DNA from 4 places in the Streptomyces sp. NPDC052023 genome. Region 2 is predicted to be linked to each of the others. Evidence: riboswitches for the same ligand, from Rfam matches in the RefSeq annotation. Region 2 holds a riboswitch; each other region holds the start of a gene.
What was found. A riboswitch is a leader RNA that binds a small molecule or an ion and turns the genes downstream of it on or off. The one in region 2 is predicted to bind cyclic di-AMP.

Region 1 (4,713 bases), on a different contig from region 2:
AGGGACGTACTCCCAGGCCTGGATGTCGCGGGCGGACCAGTCGTTGAGGAGGCACAGGCCGAAGACGTGGTCGCGGAAGCCGGACTGCGGCACCGGCGTGCCCATCGCCGACGGGACGCCGACCACGAAGCCGACCTCGGCCTCGATGTCCAGCCGGACCGACGTACCGAAGACCGGCGCGGTGTCGGCCAGGGCCTTGCGCTGCCCCGAGGGGCGGACGACGTCGGTGCCGGAGACGACGACCGTGCCGGAGCGGCCGTGGTAGCCGATGGGCAGGTGTTTCCAGTTGGGTGTGAGGGAGTCGGCGGCGTCGGGACGGAAGATCTGGCCGACGTTGCGAGCGTGGTTCTCGGACGCGTAGAAGTCGACGTAGTCCGCGACCTCGAACGGAAGGTGCAGGGTCACCGAGGACAAGGGGTGCATCAGCGGGGCGAGGGACTCGCGGTGTGACGGCACGGTGACCCAGGCGGTGAGCGCGCGACGGACGTCCGACCAGGCCGTGCGGCCGGCGGCGAGCAGCGGGTTGAGGGTCGGGCGGGCCAGCAGCTCCGCGTACGGGGAGCCGAGCGCCAGGGCGGCCGCGCCGGCGTCGAGGACGTGGTCGCCGAGGCGGACACCCACCGTCCGCTCGGCGGACCCGGCGGGTGAGAACACGCCGTACGGAAGGTTGTGCGGACCGAAGGGGTCACCCTCGGGGACATCGAAGGGGGGCATGGGGTGCTGCCTCACTTTCGTACGCGCGGTCCATGCGGTCGCTGATCACGTTACGGCTGCGGCACCCGTCTTGGGCAGTGTGTGAAACGCGTTGAAGGCACTGAATGTCCTGAATAGCTCCTTGTGCCTTCGCGTCGCCGCATGTCCCACCGACCCGTCACAATGACCGCCCCCGATCCGTCAGCGCAGTGAAAGCAAGCATCGCACCGGCCACTGACAACAGCGGGCGGCACCCTGCGGGCACGGACGGCGAACCCGGCGCAGGTCCTCCCCGGCGCCACGTGAGGGTGAAAAGCAGACGGTGTGAAGGTAGTTGGGAATGAACGGTGCGGGTCCGCTGTCCGTATTCTCGGATCATGGCCGCACCCATCGCATATGCCGCGCGCACTGAGTACGCGCGCACCGACTACGCCCTCATCGCCACCGACCTGGACGGAACGCTGCTCCGTGGCGACGACACGGTCTCCGACCGTGTCCTCGCCGCGCTCGCGCGGGTCTCGGCGGCCGGAGCCCGGCATCTGGTGGTGACCGGCAGGCCGGCGCCGAGGGTGCGGCCGCTGCTGGAACTCCTGGGCGGCGGGGGGCTCGCGGTGTGCGGGCAGGGCGCGCAGTTGTACGACGCCGGCGCGGATCGGCTGCTGTGGTCCGTGACGCTGGACCGGGAACTCGCGGAGACCGCGCTCGGCAAGATCGAGGCCGAGGTCGGACAGGTGTACGCGGCCGTCGACCAGGACGGCGTCGACGGGCTCACCTTGATCGAGCCGGGGTATCTCATGCCGCACCCCACGCTGCCGGCGGTGCGGATCGATCGCCGCGACGACCTGTGGTGCGCGCCGATCAGCAAGGTGCTGCTGCGTCATCCGACCCTGTCCGACGACGAGTTGGCGGCGGTGGCCCGCGCGGTGGTCGGTTCGCTCGCGACCGTCACCATGTCGGGACCGGGAACGGTCGAGCTCCAGCCGTGCGGCATCACCAAGGCGACGGGACTTGCGCTGGCGGTCCGGCACCTGGGCCTCGGCCCGGAACGGACCATCGCCTTCGGGGACATGCCCAACGACATCCCCATGTTCGACTGGGCGGCGCACGGCGTCGCCATGGCCAACGCCCACCCCGAGCTCAAGGCGGTGGCTGACGAGATCACCCTGTCGAACGAGGACGACGGCGTCGCCGTCGTCCTCGAACGGCTGCTGGCCGAGGCTCAGTACGGGCCGAAGACGTTGTCGATGGAGCCGTAGCGGTCGGCCGCGTAGTTGCAGGCGGCGGTGATGTTGGCGACCGGGTCGTACGGGTCGTACGCCGTGCCGGGCACGTGGTAGGCCGCGAAGGTCGGGTCGATGACCTGGAGCAGACCCTTGGACGGGGTGCCCTTGGCGGCGTTGGAGTCCCAGTTGTTGATGGCGTTCGGGTTGCCGGACGACTCACGCATGATGTTGCGGTGGATGCCGTCGTACGAGCCCGGGATCCCCTGCTGCGCCATGATGTCGAGCGACTGGCGGATCCAGCCGTCCAGGTTGTTCGGGTACGTCGTGACCGAGGTGACGGCCGCGGGCGTGGCGGCGGACGCGGTGGTGGCGCCGACGAGCGGCAGGGCGAGCAGGGCGGCGCCGGTACCGGCGACGGCGAGCCTGCGGGCGATGCGGGCGGTGCGGCTGTGCTGACCGTTTGCAGTCATGGGGACTGTCCTCTCCGGCGCCTGCGAGGTGAGCTGTCGGGTTCGGGCGGGGAGGTGCCCGGCCGCCTCTTGCGAGTGCGACTTCACCCCGAGCCGTTCCGGTGTGCCGTGCTGTACGGCCTCCGGTCCGGCAATCCACCTGGGTCCCCCGCTCCTGCCGTGCGGTGAGTGAGTCCGTCATGGGTGGCTCGGGCGGCGGCAGGATTCGGCGTTCCGCCCGACTGGCCGGGAACGTATGCGAGAGCACATGTCCGAAACAAGTGGCGATTTCACATATCGCGGGATTTGATCTTCGAATTGCCTGTTTGGCGCCCTTGATCCTTCGCGTCCGGCAACGGTCAACTCGGTTGTGCGCAAAGGCAGGTCGCGGGACCTCTGTAAGGAAATCGTGAAGGCGTCCGAGTGAGCCAAGTCACGCGCGAGCAGAAGAATGGCAAATCGGGCAATAGGCCCAAGTCCTAGTTAACCGGCGGTCCGTGGAATTCGCTCTTCCCAGGTGCGGTGGAAGACCACTTCTGCGCCATCGGTGCAAATCACCTCATTCGAGGTCAAAAAATATTCCGCCGTGCAGGCGATCTCCGACCGTGTGCGGATCGTCGTGTCCCAGGCGAACTCCGGGCGGTGCAGCCGGATCGACCAGTCCGAGCGGGTGCGGGCCGACAGCGGATCGTCCTCACGGACGGTGTACGTCTCCAGCGCGTCCTCGGTGTACTCCAGCCCGTCGGGGTGCATGCGCGTGCCGCCGCAGCGCGGGTCGACCTCCAGCCGCCACTCGCCTTTGGCCACGTCCCGCACGACCAGCCGCTCCGGGCGCGGTTCGTCGAGCGTGGCCGGCTGGGCGACGCCGAGCGGCCCGTACTGCTCCGGTTCGCCGAAGGTGAGCGGTGGGCCCACGGCACGCGCGCGTACCGGCAGTTCGAGGGCGCTGCCGGAGGGGTCCAGGGTGAAGCCGGCTGACGAGTCCGGCTGGGGCCAGATCCAGGGCCAGTACGCACAGGAGACGGCGAGGCGGATGCGGTGGCCGGGTGGGAAGGCGTACCCGATGCCGCTGAGCTCGAAGGTGACGTCCCCGGTGGCCCCTGGGACCCACGGCGTGACCCGGTCACGCCCCTCGCGCGCGGAGAGGTTGATCACGCCCCGTGTCACCAGGGTCGAGGAGCCGTCCGGCGCCACGTCGCACACGCGCGCGACGACCTGCCCGCGCGGCACCTGCGAGGTCAGCCGCAGCCGTACCCGCGGCCGCCCCAGCACCCACGTCTCCTCCGGCACCGCGAAGTCGAAGCTTGCCCCGCGCGCGTCCTCCTCCCGCTGGTCCGGCGGCAGGTCGGCCTCGCCCCCGGACGGGACGAAGCGCCCCGCGTCGACGCCGGTGTGCTGGGGCGACCGGACGAGCACGGGCTCGCCCCGCAGGGCGTACGTGACCGTCGTCACATGGGGTGAGGGCCATGCGGGCTCGCCGACCCAGCGGCCGGGCAGCGTCTCGTACCCGGGGGCCGGGGGATGCGCGTCCATGACGTAGGACCGCAGCAGCGGCTCGGACATCGCGCCGGTGTCCTCGCCCTTCAGCCAGTGGTCCCACCAGCGCAGGGTCTCCTGGAGGAAGCCGATCGCCGTGCCGGGCGGCATGCCGCGGTCGGGGTACTGGTGCGACCAGGGGCCGATGAGGCCGCGGACGCGGTCCGCCGGGAGGCGCTCGACCAGGCGGAGCACGCTGTCGCGGTAGGGGTCGTGCCAGCCGCCCACCGCCAGCACCGCGGCTCCGACGGCGCCGTAGTCCTCGCCGGCGCCGCCCTGCCGCCAGTAGTCGTCGCGTCCTTGGTGGGCGAGCCAGGTGTGGACGAAGGGCTCGACCTCTTCGAGGCGCCGCAGCCACATCTCCCGCCAGGCATCGCCGACATGGTGCGGGTCGGGCGGGCGGCAGGCGAAGGCGAGCATGGCCGCCGCCCACGCGTGCATGCCGGCGGCGAGGACGGAACCTCCCATGTAGTGCACGTCGTTGTCGTAACGGTCGTCCGCGGAGCAGACCGCGACGATCGCCTTGAGCGGCTCGGGCGCGAGGGCCGCGATCCGGAGGGAGTTGAAGCCGCCCCAGGAGATGCCGAACATCCCGACCTTGCCGTCGCACCAGGGTTGCGCGGCCAGCCAGTTCACCACCTCGACCCCGTCGGCCAGTTCGGTCGCGGAAAACGCGTCCGTCGGGACATCCTCGCTGTTGCCGTGCCCGCGCACGTCGACGCGGACGGAGGCGTAGCCGTGGCCGGCGTACCAGGGGTGGCGCTGATGGTCGCGGGGCGCGGTCCAGTCGGTCAGGCGGTACGGGAGGTACT
Region 2 (4,713 bases):
CCCATCAGCGCGGCCCCCCTGTTTCACCTGCCGCGCAGATCCCCGCTGTCGCGCGAAAGGTCCCCGCATGCTCTCCGGGAACGGTCGTCACCGTCGCCCCCGCCAGGCACCCGCTCTTGTCGTCGCGGCCGGAGTGACCGGCTCCGCCATCGCCATCCCGCTCCTCGGCGCCACCGGTGCGAGCGCCGCCGGCGGAACGACATGGGACCGGGTCGCGGAGTGCGAGACCGGTGGCTCCTGGAGCGCCGACACGGGCAACGGCTACTACGGCGGGCTGCAACTCTCCCAGCAGGACTGGGAGAAGTACGGCGGCCTCATGTACGCCGCGAGCGCGGACCGGGCCAGTCGTTCGCAGCAGATCGCCGTCGCCGAGAAGGTCCTCGCGGACCAGGGCGTGGGCGCGTGGGCGACCTGCGGGCCGCTGGTGGGGCTCGATGTGGACACCGAGTCGGCCGCGGTCGACACGGGGGTGGCCGGTGACGCCTCCAGTACGCCGTCGCATACGAGATCCAGCGATTCGGGAAGTCTGTCCAACTCGCTCGGCTTGTCCCACTCGTCCGGCCGTAGCCATGCCGACGGCTCCAGCGGTTCCGGCGGCTCCAGCGACGCCGATGAGTCGCATGGTTCCGGTGCGCCCACGGATTCCGCGAAGCCATCGAGTCCGGCAAACCCAACGAATTCCCCGGACTCCACTGAATCCGGCGAATCCGGCCAATCCCGCCCGTCCGACGGTTCCACCTCCCAGGAGGCCGGCGGATCCACCTCTCCCGATTCCAGTGGATCCCCCAGCTCCAGCGAATCCCCTGAATCGGGCGAATCCCCCTCAAGTTCCCCGTCTTCCGACGTGCCTTCGGGCATGCCGAGCACCTCGAACCTCACCGACACCGGAGCCCTCGGCACCGGCAAGCACCGAGGGGGCAGCGCGGACGAGGGTGACGGCAGGTCCGGAGAGTCCGCCGGGCGGCATGCCTCGCGCGGAGCCGCCGGCACCCGCGCGGCCGTCGACGGTTCATACACGGTCCGGGACGGCGACAGCCTCTGGAGCATCGCCGACTCCCTTGACGTGCAAGGCGGATGGGCCGCGCTGTACGCCGGGAACAAGAACGCCCTCGGTGCCGACCCCGACCACATCGTCCCCGGTCAGGAGCTCGACATCCGGGCGGAGTAGGCCGGCGAGCAGGCCCGGAAACGGCCTGCGGGCGGCGGGAGTTCACGTCACACTTCGAGCTGAATGTCCGTTTTGGCGAAAGTGTGGGATGAGTCTCAGAAGCCCTGATCGTCTTTGAAATTCCGTCGATCGCCTGTCTACGGTCATGACCGCTCGTCAACACGAGCCCCGGTTGCCGCAACGCCGAATCCTGCCAGCGGCCGGCCGGGAACAGTCGTCGCGTCAAGCGCCGTAGGCAGGAGCGGGGGACCCAAGGTAGGTGCCGGGCCCGGCAGTTGAGGAGACTCAGCGCCGGAACCGGCTTGGGGTGAAGCCACGCCTCCCAGGGAGGTGTGGCCGGGCAACTCAACCGGCCCGAACCCGACAGCTCACCTCGCAGGCGTCGGTGAGGGGATCAACCATGCTGTTTTCCAGCAAGGGCAAGCACCGTCGTCCGTCCAAGGCCGTTCGCGCCATCGCCGCGGTCGGCGTCACCGGTGCCGCCGCCGTCGCCGCGCCGCTGATGGCCGCCGGCAGCGCCTCCGCCGCCACGGCCTCCGAGTGGGACACCGTCGCCCAGTGCGAGTCCGGTGGCAACTGGTCCATCAACACCGGCAACGGTTACTACGGCGGTCTGCAGTTCTCCGCCTCGACCTGGGCCGCGTACGGCGGCACGCAGTTCGCCTCCACGGCCGACCAGGCCTCCAAGGAGCAGCAGATCCAGATCGCCGAGAAGGTGCTCGCGGGCCAGGGCAAGGGTGCCTGGCCGGTCTGCGGCACGGGCCTGTCGAACGCCGCGTACACCGGCGGTGGCTCCACCGACAGCGGCTCCGCCGCGAACGAGTCGCAGAGCACCGACACCAGCACGCGGGCGACCGAGGAGCAGCCGGCTTCGCGTTCCGAGGAGCGTCCGGCCGCGAAGGAGACGGTCACCACGCCGACCGGCGACAAGGTGAAGAAGGGCGACGGCGAGTACAAGGTCGCCGAGGGTGACACCCTCAGCACCATCGCCGCCGAGCACGACGTCAAGGGTGGCTGGGAGAAGCTGTTCCAGCTGAACAAGGACATCGTCGAGGACGCCGACCTCATCTTCCCGGGTCAGCAGCTGCACCTGAAGTAGGACGGCGTACGCCGCCGGCCCGCCGGAGGCCCCAGAGGCTCCCGTGAGGGTCACCCCCCGTCCCCACGGGCTCCCCGCCCTGGTGCGTGTTCCCCCGTACGCACCGGGGCGGGGCTTTTTTACGCCCCGCATCGGTGCGCCGCTATCGGGATCGTCGGTCAGCCGCCCCCCTGTCTCAGCCGTGCGCCGCCCCAGGCGCCCCCTCGCCCTGCATGCCGGCCGCGCGCCGCGCCGATGCCACCCGCAAGGACACGCGCTCGCCTGGGGTCCCGGCCCTTCATCGCCCGTGCACCGCGCCGATGCCGCCCACCGGACATCCACCTGCCCCGCGGTCTCGGCCATCCGGCGTCCCCCGGGTCGCCGTCCGCCGGCCCCCCGCCCCCTCACCCCCCGCTTCCCACCCCGTGCGCCCCCGTCTTTGTTTCGTTCGGAAACAATTTACTCTCGGTTCCGTCCACGAGATGGGCGACCGGCTGGCCGATCGCACGGAGGCGGTTAGGCTCGTCTCGCAGAGCCGCTGCGGTCCTGCTAAACCGCGTCACATCCACGAAGGAGATGCTCGTGCCGTCCATCGACGTCGTCGTAGCCCGGGAAATCCTGGACTCCCGAGGCAACCCCACGGTCGAGGTCGAGGTCGGCCTCGACGACGGCAGCACGGGTCGTGCCGCCGTTCCGTCCGGCGCTTCCACCGGCGCCTTCGAGGCCATCGAGCTCCGCGACGGCGACCCCAACCGCTACCTCGGCAAGGGCGTCGAGAAGGCCGTCCTCGCCGTCATCGAGCAGATCGGCCCGGAGCTGGTCGGTTACGACGCCACCGAGCAGCGCCTGATCGACCAGGCGATGTTCGACCTGGACGCCACCGACAACAAGGGCTCCCTCGGCGCCAACGCCATCCTCGGCGTCTCGCTCGCCGTGGCGCACGCCGCCTCCGAGGCCAGCGACCTGCCGCTGTTCCGCTACCTGGGCGGCCCCAACGCGCACCTGCTGCCGGTGCCGATGATGAACATCCTGAACGGCGGCTCGCACGCCGACTCCAACGTGGACATCCAGGAGTTCATGATCGCCCCGATCGGCGCGGAGTCCTTCTCCGAGGCCCTGCGCTGGGGCGCCGAGGTCTACCACACCCTCAAGAAGGTGCTGAAGGGCAAGGGCCTGGCCACCGGCCTCGGCGACGAGGGCGGCTTCGCCCCGAACCTCGGCTCCAACCGCGAGGCCCTCGACCTCATCCTGGAGGCGATCAAGGAAGCCGGCTACACGCCCGGCGAGCAGATCGCCCTGGCCCTCGACGTGGCCGCGTCCGAGTTCTACAAGGACGGCGTCTACACCTTCGAGGGCAAGGACCGCTCGGCCGCCGAGATGACCGAGTACTACGCGGAGCTCGTCGACGCGTACCCGCTCGTCTCCATCGAGGACCCGCTGTTCGAGGACGACTGGGAGGGCTGGAAGACCATCACCGACAAGCTCGGTGACAAGGTCCAGCTCGTCGGCGACGACCTGTTCGTCACCAACCCGGAGCGCCTGGCCCGCGGCATCGAGGACGGCGCCGCCAACGCCCTGCTGGTCAAGGTCAACCAGATCGGCTCGCTCACCGAGACCCTGGACGCCGTCGAGCTGGCCCAGCGCAGCGGCTTCAAGTGCATGATGTCCCACCGCTCCGGCGAGACCGAGGACGTCACCATCGCCGACCTCGCCGTCGCCACCAACTGCGGCCAGATCAAGACCGGCGCCCCGGCCCGTTCCGAGCGCGTCGCCAAGTACAACCAGCTGCTGCGTATCGAGGAGATCCTCGACGACGCCGCGGTGTACGCCGGCCGCAGCGCCTTCCCGCGCTTCAAGGGCTGAGCGACGCCCTCGTAGGAAGCGTCGTACGTACGTCCCCGCACCCGGTCCCGTACCGTGTGCGGGGACGTACGCGCGTGTGCACCACGCAGGCATGGGGAGGCGAGAGCCGAAATGGCCGTGAAGGAACGCGACCGTTTCTCCACCGCGACCAGGCTCAGGCTGCTCGGCGAGCAGACCGCGGCCCGTGTCTACCGCTCCCAGACCCGCCGCCAGGCCCGCCGTTCCCGGCTCACCGGCCGCGCGGCCCTGCTCGCCCTCGTCGTCTGTTCCCTGGTCGTCGCGCTCGCCTACCCGATAAGGCAGTACGTCGCCCAGCGCGCCGAGATCGCCGATCTGCGGCGGCAGAAGCAGCAGGCCGAGGCGCGGGTCGAGGAACTGCGCGACCTCAAGGCACGCTGGCAGGACGACGCCTACGCGGAGCAGCAGATCCGGCAGCGGCTGCACTACGTGATGCCGGGCGAGACCGGCTACATCGTGATCGACCCGGACGAGGCCAGGCAGTCCCGCTCCGACCAGGGCACGGCCGACCGCCCCTGGTACGCGAACGTATGGGACGGGGTCGACAAGTCCGACGCCGCCCACCACTGAGCCGGTCGCCTCCGGC
Region 3 (4,713 bases), on a different contig from region 2:
AAGGCGGCCGCGATCCTGCTGCTCTTCCTCTTCCGGCGCCGCGACTTCACCGGAATCCTCGACGGCGTCGTCATAGCCGGGGTGACCGCCACCGGCTTCGCCTTCACCGAGAACATCCTCTACCTCGGCACCGCGTTCGGCACCGACCAGCTGGCCGGCCACAGCGGGATCGCCTCCGTGACCGCCGCGACGTTCTTCGTGCGGGTCATCATGTCGCCGTTCGCGCACCCCCTGTTCACCGTGTTCACCGGCATCGGCTTCGGCATCGCCGCGCTCGCCGCGGAGCGCCAGCGGCTGCGCCGCGTGCTGCTCCCGCCGACGGGGCTGTTGCTCGCGATGGGGATGCACGCCTTCTGGAACGGCTCTGCGACCTTCGGTGACTACGGGTTCCTCGCGGTGTACGGCGGCTTCATGGTCCCCGCGTTCGGGCTGCTGACCTGGCTGGTGATCTGGACGCGGCAGCGGGAGCTGCGGACCGTCCGCGAGGAGCTCCCGGCCTACGTCGTGGCCGGCTGGATCTCGCCGTCCGAGCCCTTCGCCCTCGGCTCGATGCGGGCCCGCCGGCTTGCCCGCGAGTACGCGGGCCACCACCTCGGCAGACCGGCCGCCCGGGCGGTCTCACAGTACGAGGCGTACGCCACGTCCCTGGCCTTCCTCCGGCACCGGGGCCGCCGGGGCCGGGCCCGCACCGACTTCGTCGTACGGGAACGTGAGCTGCTCCAGGAGCTGTGGAGCCGCCGGGAGATCGCCCGCCCGGCCCTGGAGTACGCGGCCCGGACGACCGCCCCGCCGATGCCGGTGCTGATGCCGCCGGTGTACGGCTGGGCGCCTGCGCACGGGCCCGCGGCGCCCTACCCGGCGTACAACCCCTACCGGTCGTAGGACGCCCCCCGGCCCCCGGACAGCCGAAACCGGCAGCCCTGACGTCGGGGGGTTGCCGTCAGGACCGCCGGGGTTCGTGAAAAGCGCGTCAGGAGGAGGCCCTCAGGGGTTGAGGCCCTTGCTCCGCAGCCAGGCCAGCGGGTCGATGCCACCGGAGTCGCCGGTGTGCACCTCCATGTGCAGGTGGGCCCCGGTCACGTTGCCGGTGGCGCCCACGCGGCCGATCACCTCGCCCGTGGTGACCTTCTGCCCGACGCTGACGCCGATCGACGACTGGTGGGCGTACCAGATCTCGGTGCCGTCGTCGAGGGTCAGCACGGTCTTGTAGCCGTACGAGCCGTTCCAGCCGGCCTCGGTGATGGTGCCGCTGTGGACGGCCTTGAGGGGCGTGCCGGTCGGCGCGGCGAAGTCGAGGCCGGTGTGGTAGCCGGACGACCACAGGGCGCCGGCCTGGCCGAAGGTGGAGGTGAGGGTGTACGAGGAGGTCGGCAGCGTGAACTGCTTGGCCAGCGCGGCGAGCCGCTCGGCCTCGGCCTTCTGCCGGGCCTCCTCCTCGGCCTTCGCCTTCGCGGCGGCGGCCTTCTCCTTGGCCTCCTTCTCCGCCTTGGCCGCTGCCTCGGCGGCGGCCTTCTCGGCGGCGGCCACGGCCTCGGCGGCGGCCTTGCTCTCGACCTGCTCCTGCTGCTGCTCGGCCTGCGCGATGATGCGGGCGCGCAGCGTCTCACCGGCGCCGGTGGTGCCCTCCGCGGTGGCCGCGGTGGCCGTACCGAGGCTGCTGAGCGGCGCGCTCGCGGTCGAGGTGTCGGCGGAGTCGGAGTCGGAGTCGTCGGATATCAGCGAGCCGACGTTGGGCAGGTCGGGCATCGAGATCGACACCGGCGGCTTGCCGGTGTTGGCGCTCGCCATGCCGCCCGCGCCGACCGCGGCGATGACGCCGACGCCGAGAACGGTGGAGCTGCGGGCGAGCCCGCCGCCGCGCTGCTTGCTGACGCGATGCCGGCCGCGTACGGGGCGGATGGTCTCCGCAGTGGGATTCCACTCCTCCCACGGGCCCTCGTCGGTGCGCTGTGCGCCGTAGACGAACGTCTCGGTGCCGTCGGCGGTGCGCTGATCCGGCACGAACGGGGCCTGTGGGGCAGGCCGGTTGGACGCCACGTGGGCGTACTCCTTTCCTTCCTTCTCGCCTACCGGGTTAGCTGACGGGTTCGGAGCAGGAAGGTCTCCTACGCGCGTAAACCAGCCGTGCTTCCACGGCGGCATACGCCCGATTCACCCCAAGATGATGGTTCCCCGGTTCCCTGTGGGCCGGTGAGGGCCCCGCGCGGGATTCGGCGCGTGCGCACGGAGCCGCCTCTTGTGACGGCTGGGACGACCGCGCTGCGTTATCGGACGTTAATAGAACCGGGGCCTGATTTCCAAGCTGTTCCACTTGATCTTTAACGTTTTCTGCCAGGACGTACAGGTCCATGAACGGCGAAAATCGGGCGAGTTGACCGTCATTCAGAGTCATCTCCACATCTGACTGCATGTCAGTTGTTATGCGGAGGGCTTCCGTTCGATCACCCGCGGTGACAGTCGCCGTGCGGGCGCCGTACCGCGAGCAGTGCCATGTCGTCGGTGGTGCCGCCCCCGCTGTGCCGGCGGACCTCGTCGGCGACCGCGCACAGCAGCTCCCCGGGGCCACAGAAGGTCCGGCCGGCCAGCCCGGCCACCGGGTCGTAGAACGCGCCCCACGCGTCACGGGCCTCGGACAGGCCGTCGGTGTACAGCAACAGCGTCGCCCCTACCGGGAACGGCGTCTCCTGCGCCCGGTCCGCCCACGTGCCCAGCTCGCCCATGCCGAGCGGCAGCGCCGGTTCCTGGGCGGGCAGCGCGCTCACCGTGCCGTCGGCGTACAGCATCAGCGGCGGCGGATGGCCGCGGTTGAGGATCCGTACGACGCCGTCGTCGTGCGGAAGCTCGGCGAGTACGGCGGTGGTGAACCCCTCGAAGGCGTCGACGCCGTCCCGCCGTGAGGCCTCGCGCGTCAGTGCCCGCTCCAGCCGCTGCGCGACCGCCGCCAGCGTCGCCTCGTGCTCGGCGGCCTCCCGGAACGCCCCGATGACCACCGCGACCGCCGCCACCGCCCCCATACCCTTGCCGCGCACGTCCCCGACCACCAGCCGTACGCCGTAGCGGCTGTCCTGCACCGCGTAGAGGTCGCCGCCGATGAAGGCGTCCGCCTGGGCGGCCTCGTAGCGCGCGGCGATCTCGAACCCGCCGATCCGCTCCATCGGCTCCGGCAGCACCGCCAGCTGGGCGGCCTCCGCGATCTCCCAGGCCGAGTCGAGGCGGGCATGGCTGCGCCGGACGAGCCGGTTGATCAGCACGGCGAGAACGGCGACCGTCGCCACGGTGACCGCCTCGGTGAGCGACTCGACCTTCAGGGCCTCGCCGAACCGGATGTCCATGGCCACGACCACCAGGAGGGCCGCGACGCCGGTGAGGACCGTGGCCCGGCAGGACAGGAGGGGGGCGGCGATGAGTGGGGCGGCGGTGAACAGGGGGGCGCCGGTGAAGCCGCTGGGGGTCAGGTAGTCGTAGCAGCCACCGATGACGAGGAGCAGGGCGGGGAGCAAGCGGACGAAGGTGCGGGCAGAGGAGATCGGGCGTTCCTCGGGGGGCGGCGCGGGTGGCACCGGGCCGGCGAGTGACGCGGGGCCGCCGGGGCCGGGGGCGGCGTCGGGGGCCGGGTCACCGGGGACGCGGTCGCCGGATCTGGCGTACGGCCGCTCTCCCTCTGCCTCCGCAGGCCGCACTGTCGTCTCCTGTTACGCAGGTCGTCGCACCTGTCCAGAGTTCCTGGAGCGGGCGCGGGAGACCAGCCGGACGGGCCGACCGGATGACGGAGGAACCGGCGCCGGGAAACGACTCGGGGCCGGAATCCATGATCTGGATTCCGGCCCCGGGCCTTCAGTAGCGGGGACAGGATTTGAACCTGCGACCTCTGGGTTATGAGCCCAGCGAGCTACCGAGCTGCTCCACCCCGCGTCGGTATGACACCAGTGTACGCCATGCGCGGGACGCTCCGCGCCACGGTTTCCGCAGGCCCGCGCCGACCAGGACCTGGAGGTCCCTCACACGGCCAGGTGCCGGTTGGGTTCCCTGGCCGCCGTCGCGTACTCCGGAACCACCACCACGTCCACCCCGGCCGCCGCCAGTACCCCGCTCCCGTCGGCGCCCGCCACGAACGTGTCCGGCTCACGCCAGGCCGTCACCACGCGCCCCACCCCGGCGTCGAGGATCAGGCGCGCGCAGGGCCGGGGCCGGGAGGCGCGGTGGGTGCAGGGCTCCAGGCTCGTGTACACCGTGGCGCCGGGCAGCCGGGGGTCGGTCGCGTCGATCTTGGCGAGCGCCGCCTCCTCCGCGTGGACGACCGGATCGCCGCCCTCCCGGGAGTGGCCTCGCGCGAGCTCCGTACCGTCCTCCGCCACGACCACCGCGCCGACGCTGAAGGCCGTCTCCGAAGGCGGGCACAGGGCCGCCAGCTCGCAGGCGAGGGCCAGCCAGCGGCGGTCGGCGGACGCGGCGAGGGTGCCGGTGCCGGGGGCGGTGGGCTCGTAGCGCATGAGAACCACGTCCTCGATCCGCCGGGTCTCGACCAGGCGCAGGCGTCCGGACTGGTAGCGGCCCGGGCCGAAGAGGCGGGGCGCGGAGGGGTCGCCGACGAAGAGGGGGGCGAGCACCAGCTGGAGTTCGTCGGCGAGGCCCTCCAGGAGGAGCTGGGTGTGGACGGTGCCGCCGCCCTCGACCATCAGACGGCTCACGCCTCGCACGTCGTGCAGATGCGCC
Region 4 (4,713 bases), on a different contig from region 2:
GCGAGGCGCGGTCCGTGCCGTCGTCCTGGGTGAGCCGCGCCCGCTCCTCGGCCGTCAGCCGGGACAGCAGCCGCCGTGCCTCGTCCAGCTTTCCGGTGATGGTCTTCTTGTGCCGCTTCAGCTCGGCGCGCCGCGACTGGAGCGAGTTCAGTTCGACGCGTGCGGCGCCGCGCAGTTGCTCGATCTCCCGCAGCTCCCGGCGGACGCGTGTGACGGCTGCCGCCTGCCGGTCGCCCGCGCGTTCGGCGAAGGCGGCGCCGTCGAGATACCGGTCGGGGTCGTCGGACAGCACGAGTCGCAGCGCGGGGTCGAGGCCGCCGTCCCGGTACTGGGCGGCGGCGTACGAACCGAGCGCGTCCCGGGCGGAGTTGAGCCGGTCCTCCTTGCGGGCCGCCTCGTCCTGCAGGCTGCCGAGCCGCTGCTGTGCCGCCCGGGTCTGCTCCTTCACGCCGTTGTACTTCTCGGTGGCGACCTCCGCCTCCTGGTACAGCTGGTCCACCTTGGCTTTGACCTGGCCCGGCGTCAGCTGAGGCTCGGCGTGACCGGTCCCCTCGAGACCCGTCGCGGTCGCCGCGCCCGCAAGGGCGATCGTCGCCGCCGTGCGGGCCCTGGTGCCGGGGGCCGAGCGTGGTCGGGGCTTGCGGTGCGCTGCCACGTGGACTGCACGTCCTTTCGTACGACTCGGGCGACCGCCGGTTCCGTGCGGCCACCGGTTGGAGGTACGACCGCTCCGGGGCGGCTGACGCGTCCGGCGGCGCCCCGCACAGGGGATGCGGGGCGCCGCCGGACCTTCTCGGCGGTGGTGCCCGGCTGCCGCCTCTGGCCAGGGGCGGTGGTGGGGTGCCGGTCACCTGGTGGAGGACGCTAAACCCGGGCGTGTCGGCGTGGTGACGTCTTGTGCGGAAGTGACGGCAGAGGAGCGGCGGGTGACCGTATGTGACCGAGATCGCGATTCGGGGCCATCGTCTTCACGCAGTGCGATGACCGATGCGGCGATTCCGGGGCGGGTGGAAGCCCGAGGATGCTATGGGGCGCATATATGCAGCCGCCGGGTGGGCGTGCCGTGGGTGACCCGGTGTCGGGGGCCCGATGCCCCCTCATTAGGCTCCGGCCCCATGGACGTACTCATCCACCTCTTCGTCGGCCTGCACATCATCGGCATCGCCTCCCTGCTCGGTGGCTTCCTCACCCAGATGAAGGCGATGGGACAGGGCACCGCACGATTCGTCCCCGCGATGCTGCACGGCGCGCTGACCATGCTGGTCACCGGCGTGATCCTGGTGGGCCTCAACCAGGCCGACGACCAGCCCGTCGACAACATCAAGATCGGCGTGAAGCTGGCGCTGCTGATCGTGATCCTCGGCCTCGTCTATGTGAAGCGGGACGACGAGAAGGTGGACAAGGGCATGTTCGGCCTGGTGGGACTCCTGACCACGGCGAACGTCTTCATCGCCGTGCTCTGGACCTGACGATCCGCCCCACGCGCGCGTGCCGCGGAAATCCGCCGCACGCGCGCGTGCCCTTCGACGGCCTCCCCGGAGAGCGTCCCGGAGCGCACGCCGGAGCGCCTTTCGGCGCCGGTGTCAGGCCGGGCGGACGACGCTGTGGATGGAGGACTCGCCGTCGTAGAAGACCGACTCCTCGCGGACGTACGTGCCCGGCTTCGGGGCGTGGATCATCATGCCGTTGCCGATGTAGAGGCCGACGTGGGTGACGTCGTCGTAGAAGAACACCAGGTCGCCCGGCCGGGCGGCGGCGACGGACACCGTCGTTCCGGCGTTGACCTGGTCGTAGGTGGTGCGGGGGAGCGAGACGCCGGCGGCCTTCCACGCGGCCTGGGTCAGGCCGGAGCAGTCGTAGGACTCGGGGCCGGTGGCGCCCCAGACGTACGGCTTGCCGATCTGTGCGCGGGCGAAGGCGAGCGCCTTCTCCGCCTTGGTGCCGTACGCGGAGTCCGGCGTGGAGGTGCCGGAGCCGGCCTCGGTGCCCGCGCCCGCTGAGCCACCGCCGCCCGCCGACTCCTGCTCCTGCTGAGCCGCCTCCTGGCGCCGCTGCTCCTCCGCCTGCTGCCGGGCGAGCTCGGCGGCCTTGCGCTCGGCCTCCTCCTGCTTCTTCTTCTCGATGGCCGCGAGGCGGGCCTTCTCCTCGGCGGTCAGCTCCGACAGCAGGGTCCGCGCGTCGGCCAGCTTCTTCTGGACGGTGGCCTTGGCCGTGCGCAGATCGCTCTGCGACTCGGTGAGGGTGTCCAGGCTCCGGGTGGCCTCCTGCCGCTTCTTCATCGTCGCGGACTGCTCGGTGAAGTACTCGTCGACCGCGTCCTTCTGATGGCTGGTCAGGCGGCCCATCAGCTGGCTCTGGTCGAAGTAGTCCTGCGGGGAGTCGGCGAGCAGGAAGGTGGCGGTGTCGGGGACCGAGGCCCCGGTGCGGTACTGGGCGGCGGCGTACGTCCCCAGTTCCTCACGCGCCTCGTTCAGTTTCTGTGTGCGCTGGGCCACGTCGTCCAGGAGGGTGTCGACGCGCTTGCGCTGTTTCGCGGTCTTCTCCTTGGCCGCGTTGTACTTCTCGGTCGCCGACTCCGCCTGGCGGTAGAGATCGTCGACCTTCTTCTCGACCTCCTCGAGGCTCGGCTTGTCGTCGGCCGAGGGCTCGGCGTTGGCGGTCTGGGAGAGCAGGGCCACGGAGGTCAGGGCAGCGGTGGCGAGGGCCGGGGTGCGTATGCCTGCTACCCGCGCGCCGGTGGAGCGCGACTTGCGGTGCGACGCCAAAGGAGGCGACTCCTTCCATCTGCCGCCTACCGGGTTAGCTGTCGGGTTCGGGCGGGTGGTTCGGAAGGGTTGCCCTACGGCCCGCTCCCAGGAGGGATATGGGCCGATTCACCCCAAGTTCGGTTGGGTCCCCGGCTCCGGCTGCCTTGGGCGCACCGGACTCGGCGGAGGCCGCACGGCCCGGCGACGTTCGCCGGTGAGAGTCGGGCGGCCTGCCCGGCACGGTAGCCAACTTGTGTGGCCCGTGTGAAGGTTGGTGGGTGATATGCCCGATACATTTTCGTGACCTTCAGTCAGCCGTCACGGCCCGCGTGAGAGCGTGTTCGGACGGTGAGGGTGTGGTGGGTGCGGGTGCGGATGGGTGCGGGTGCGGGTGCGCGAGATCGTCCCCGTGGGGCGCCCGCCTCTCTCGTGTCCGGATCCGGCCCCCTCGGAGAGATCATCCGGCTTCAGGGCCCGGCATCTTTTCGGGGTGGCCACGGGTTGTCGGTGGGGCGCCCTAGACTCGGAGAGCGATGAGCAGCCTCTTTGACGACAGCTTCCTGGCGGACCTCCAGGCCCCACGGGCCCGCGAGGAGCCTCCGCCGCCGCCCGAGGACGATCACGCTCCGGAGCCGCTTCCGGACGATCTGTTCGGCGGGAAGTTCGACGCACCCCCGGACCGGGACGCCTACTACCGCGACGGCGCCCCGCGCCCCGCCCTGGACTCCGCCGCGCTTCTGGAGGGGCTGAACGACAACCAGCGTGCCGCCGTGGTCCACTCCGGCTCCCCCCTGCTCATCGTGGCCGGCGCCGGCTCCGGAAAGACCCGCGTCCTCACCCACCGCATCGCCCACCTCCTCGCCGAGCGTGGGGTGCATCCGGGCCAGATCCTCGCGATCACCTTCACCAACAAGGCCGCGGGCGAGATGAAGGAGCGCGTCGAGCAGCTCGTCGGCCCCCGGGCGAACGCGATGTGGGTGATGACCTTCCACAGCGCATGCGTGCGCATCCTGCGCCGGGAGTCCAAGAAGCTCGGCTTCACCTCGTCCTTCTCGATCTACGACGCCGCCGACAGCAAGCGTCTGATGTCGCTGGTCTGCCGCGACCTGGACCTCGACCCCAAGCGCTTCCCGCCCAAGTCCTTCAGCGCCAAGATCAGCAACCTCAAGAACGAGCTGATCGACGAGGAGGACTTCGCCGCCCAGGCCACCGACGGCTTCGAGAAGACCCTCGCCCAGGCCTACGCGCTGTACCAGTCCCGTCTGCGCGAGGCGAACGCCCTCGACTTCGACGACCTGATCATGACGACGGTCAACCTGCTCCGCGCGTTCCCGGACGTCGCCGAGCACTACCGCCGCCGCTTCCGGCACGTCCTGGTCGACGAGTACCAGGACACCAATCACGCCCAGTACGCCCTCGTGCGCGAACTCGTCGGCACCGGCGAGCGCGCCGCCGAGAACGTCGACGTGCCGCCCGCCGAGGGCGACCTCGAGCCCGCCGAGCTGTGCGTGGTGGGTGACGCCGACCAGTCGATCTACGCCTTCCGCGGCGCGACCATCCGCAACATCCTCCAGTTCGAGGAGGACTACCCGGACGCGACCACGATCCTGCTGGAGCAGAACTACCGCTCCACCCAGACGATCCTCTCCGCGGCCAACGCCGTCATCGAGCGCAACGAGTCCCGCCGCCCCAAGAACCTGTGGACCAACGCGGGGACGGGCGCGCGCATCACCGGCTACGTCGCCGACACCGAGCACGACGAGGCGCAGTTCGTCGCCGACGAGATAGACCGACTCACCGACGCGGGCGACGCGAAGGCGGGCGACGTCGCCGTCTTCTACCGTACGAACGCCCAGTCCCGTGTCTTCGAAGAGATCTTCATCCGCGTCGGACTGCCCTACAAGGTCGTCGGCGGCGTCCGCTTCTACGAGCGCAAGGAGGTCCGGGACGTCCTGGCCTACCTGCG

Region 1: it holds a riboswitch for cyclic di-AMP, as region 2 does, so the genes downstream of both, ACIHCM_RS30775 (transglycosylase SLT domain-containing protein) here and ACIHCM_RS24850 (transglycosylase family protein) in region 2, are expected to answer to the same signal.
Region 3: it holds a riboswitch for cyclic di-AMP, as region 2 does, so the genes downstream of both, ACIHCM_RS04110 (M23 family metallopeptidase) here and ACIHCM_RS24850 (transglycosylase family protein) in region 2, are expected to answer to the same signal.
Region 4: it holds a riboswitch for cyclic di-AMP, as region 2 does, so the genes downstream of both, ACIHCM_RS15550 (NlpC/P60 family protein) here and ACIHCM_RS24850 (transglycosylase family protein) in region 2, are expected to answer to the same signal.

What each region holds. Positions count from the first base shown of each region.
Region 1 covers NZ_JBIUBW010000021.1:12,390-17,102, reverse strand. The annotation lists gene fahA (fumarylacetoacetase) at 1-714, opposite strand, end outside; gene ACIHCM_RS30780 (HAD family hydrolase) at 1,071-1,949, shown strand; gene ACIHCM_RS30775 (transglycosylase SLT domain-containing protein) at 1,913-2,386, opposite strand; cyclic di-AMP (ydaO/yuaA leader) riboswitch at 2,390-2,567, opposite strand; gene ACIHCM_RS30770 (CocE/NonD family hydrolase) at 2,849-4,713, opposite strand, start outside.
Region 2 covers NZ_JBIUBW010000013.1:107,163-111,875, reverse strand. The annotation lists gene ACIHCM_RS24855 (transglycosylase family protein) at 68-1,168, shown strand; cyclic di-AMP (ydaO/yuaA leader) riboswitch at 1,386-1,565, shown strand; gene ACIHCM_RS24850 (transglycosylase family protein) at 1,569-2,267, shown strand; gene eno (phosphopyruvate hydratase) at 2,829-4,109, shown strand; gene ACIHCM_RS24840 (septum formation initiator family protein) at 4,221-4,697, shown strand.
Region 3 covers NZ_JBIUBW010000002.1:16,025-20,737, forward strand. The annotation lists gene ACIHCM_RS04105 (PrsW family intramembrane metalloprotease) at 1-882, shown strand, start outside; gene ACIHCM_RS04110 (M23 family metallopeptidase) at 985-2,037, opposite strand; cyclic di-AMP (ydaO/yuaA leader) riboswitch at 2,049-2,226, opposite strand; gene ACIHCM_RS04115 (PP2C family protein-serine/threonine phosphatase) at 2,442-3,680, opposite strand; tRNA gene ACIHCM_RS04120 (tRNA-Met) at 3,839-3,912, opposite strand; gene ACIHCM_RS04125 (dihydrofolate reductase family protein) at 3,999-4,713, opposite strand, start outside.
Region 4 covers NZ_JBIUBW010000006.1:161,230-165,942, reverse strand. The annotation lists gene ACIHCM_RS15560 (NlpC/P60 family protein) at 1-655, opposite strand, end outside; gene ACIHCM_RS15555 (hypothetical protein) at 1,116-1,469, shown strand; gene ACIHCM_RS15550 (NlpC/P60 family protein) at 1,584-2,765, opposite strand; cyclic di-AMP (ydaO/yuaA leader) riboswitch at 2,773-2,942, opposite strand; gene pcrA (DNA helicase PcrA) at 3,281-4,713, shown strand, end outside.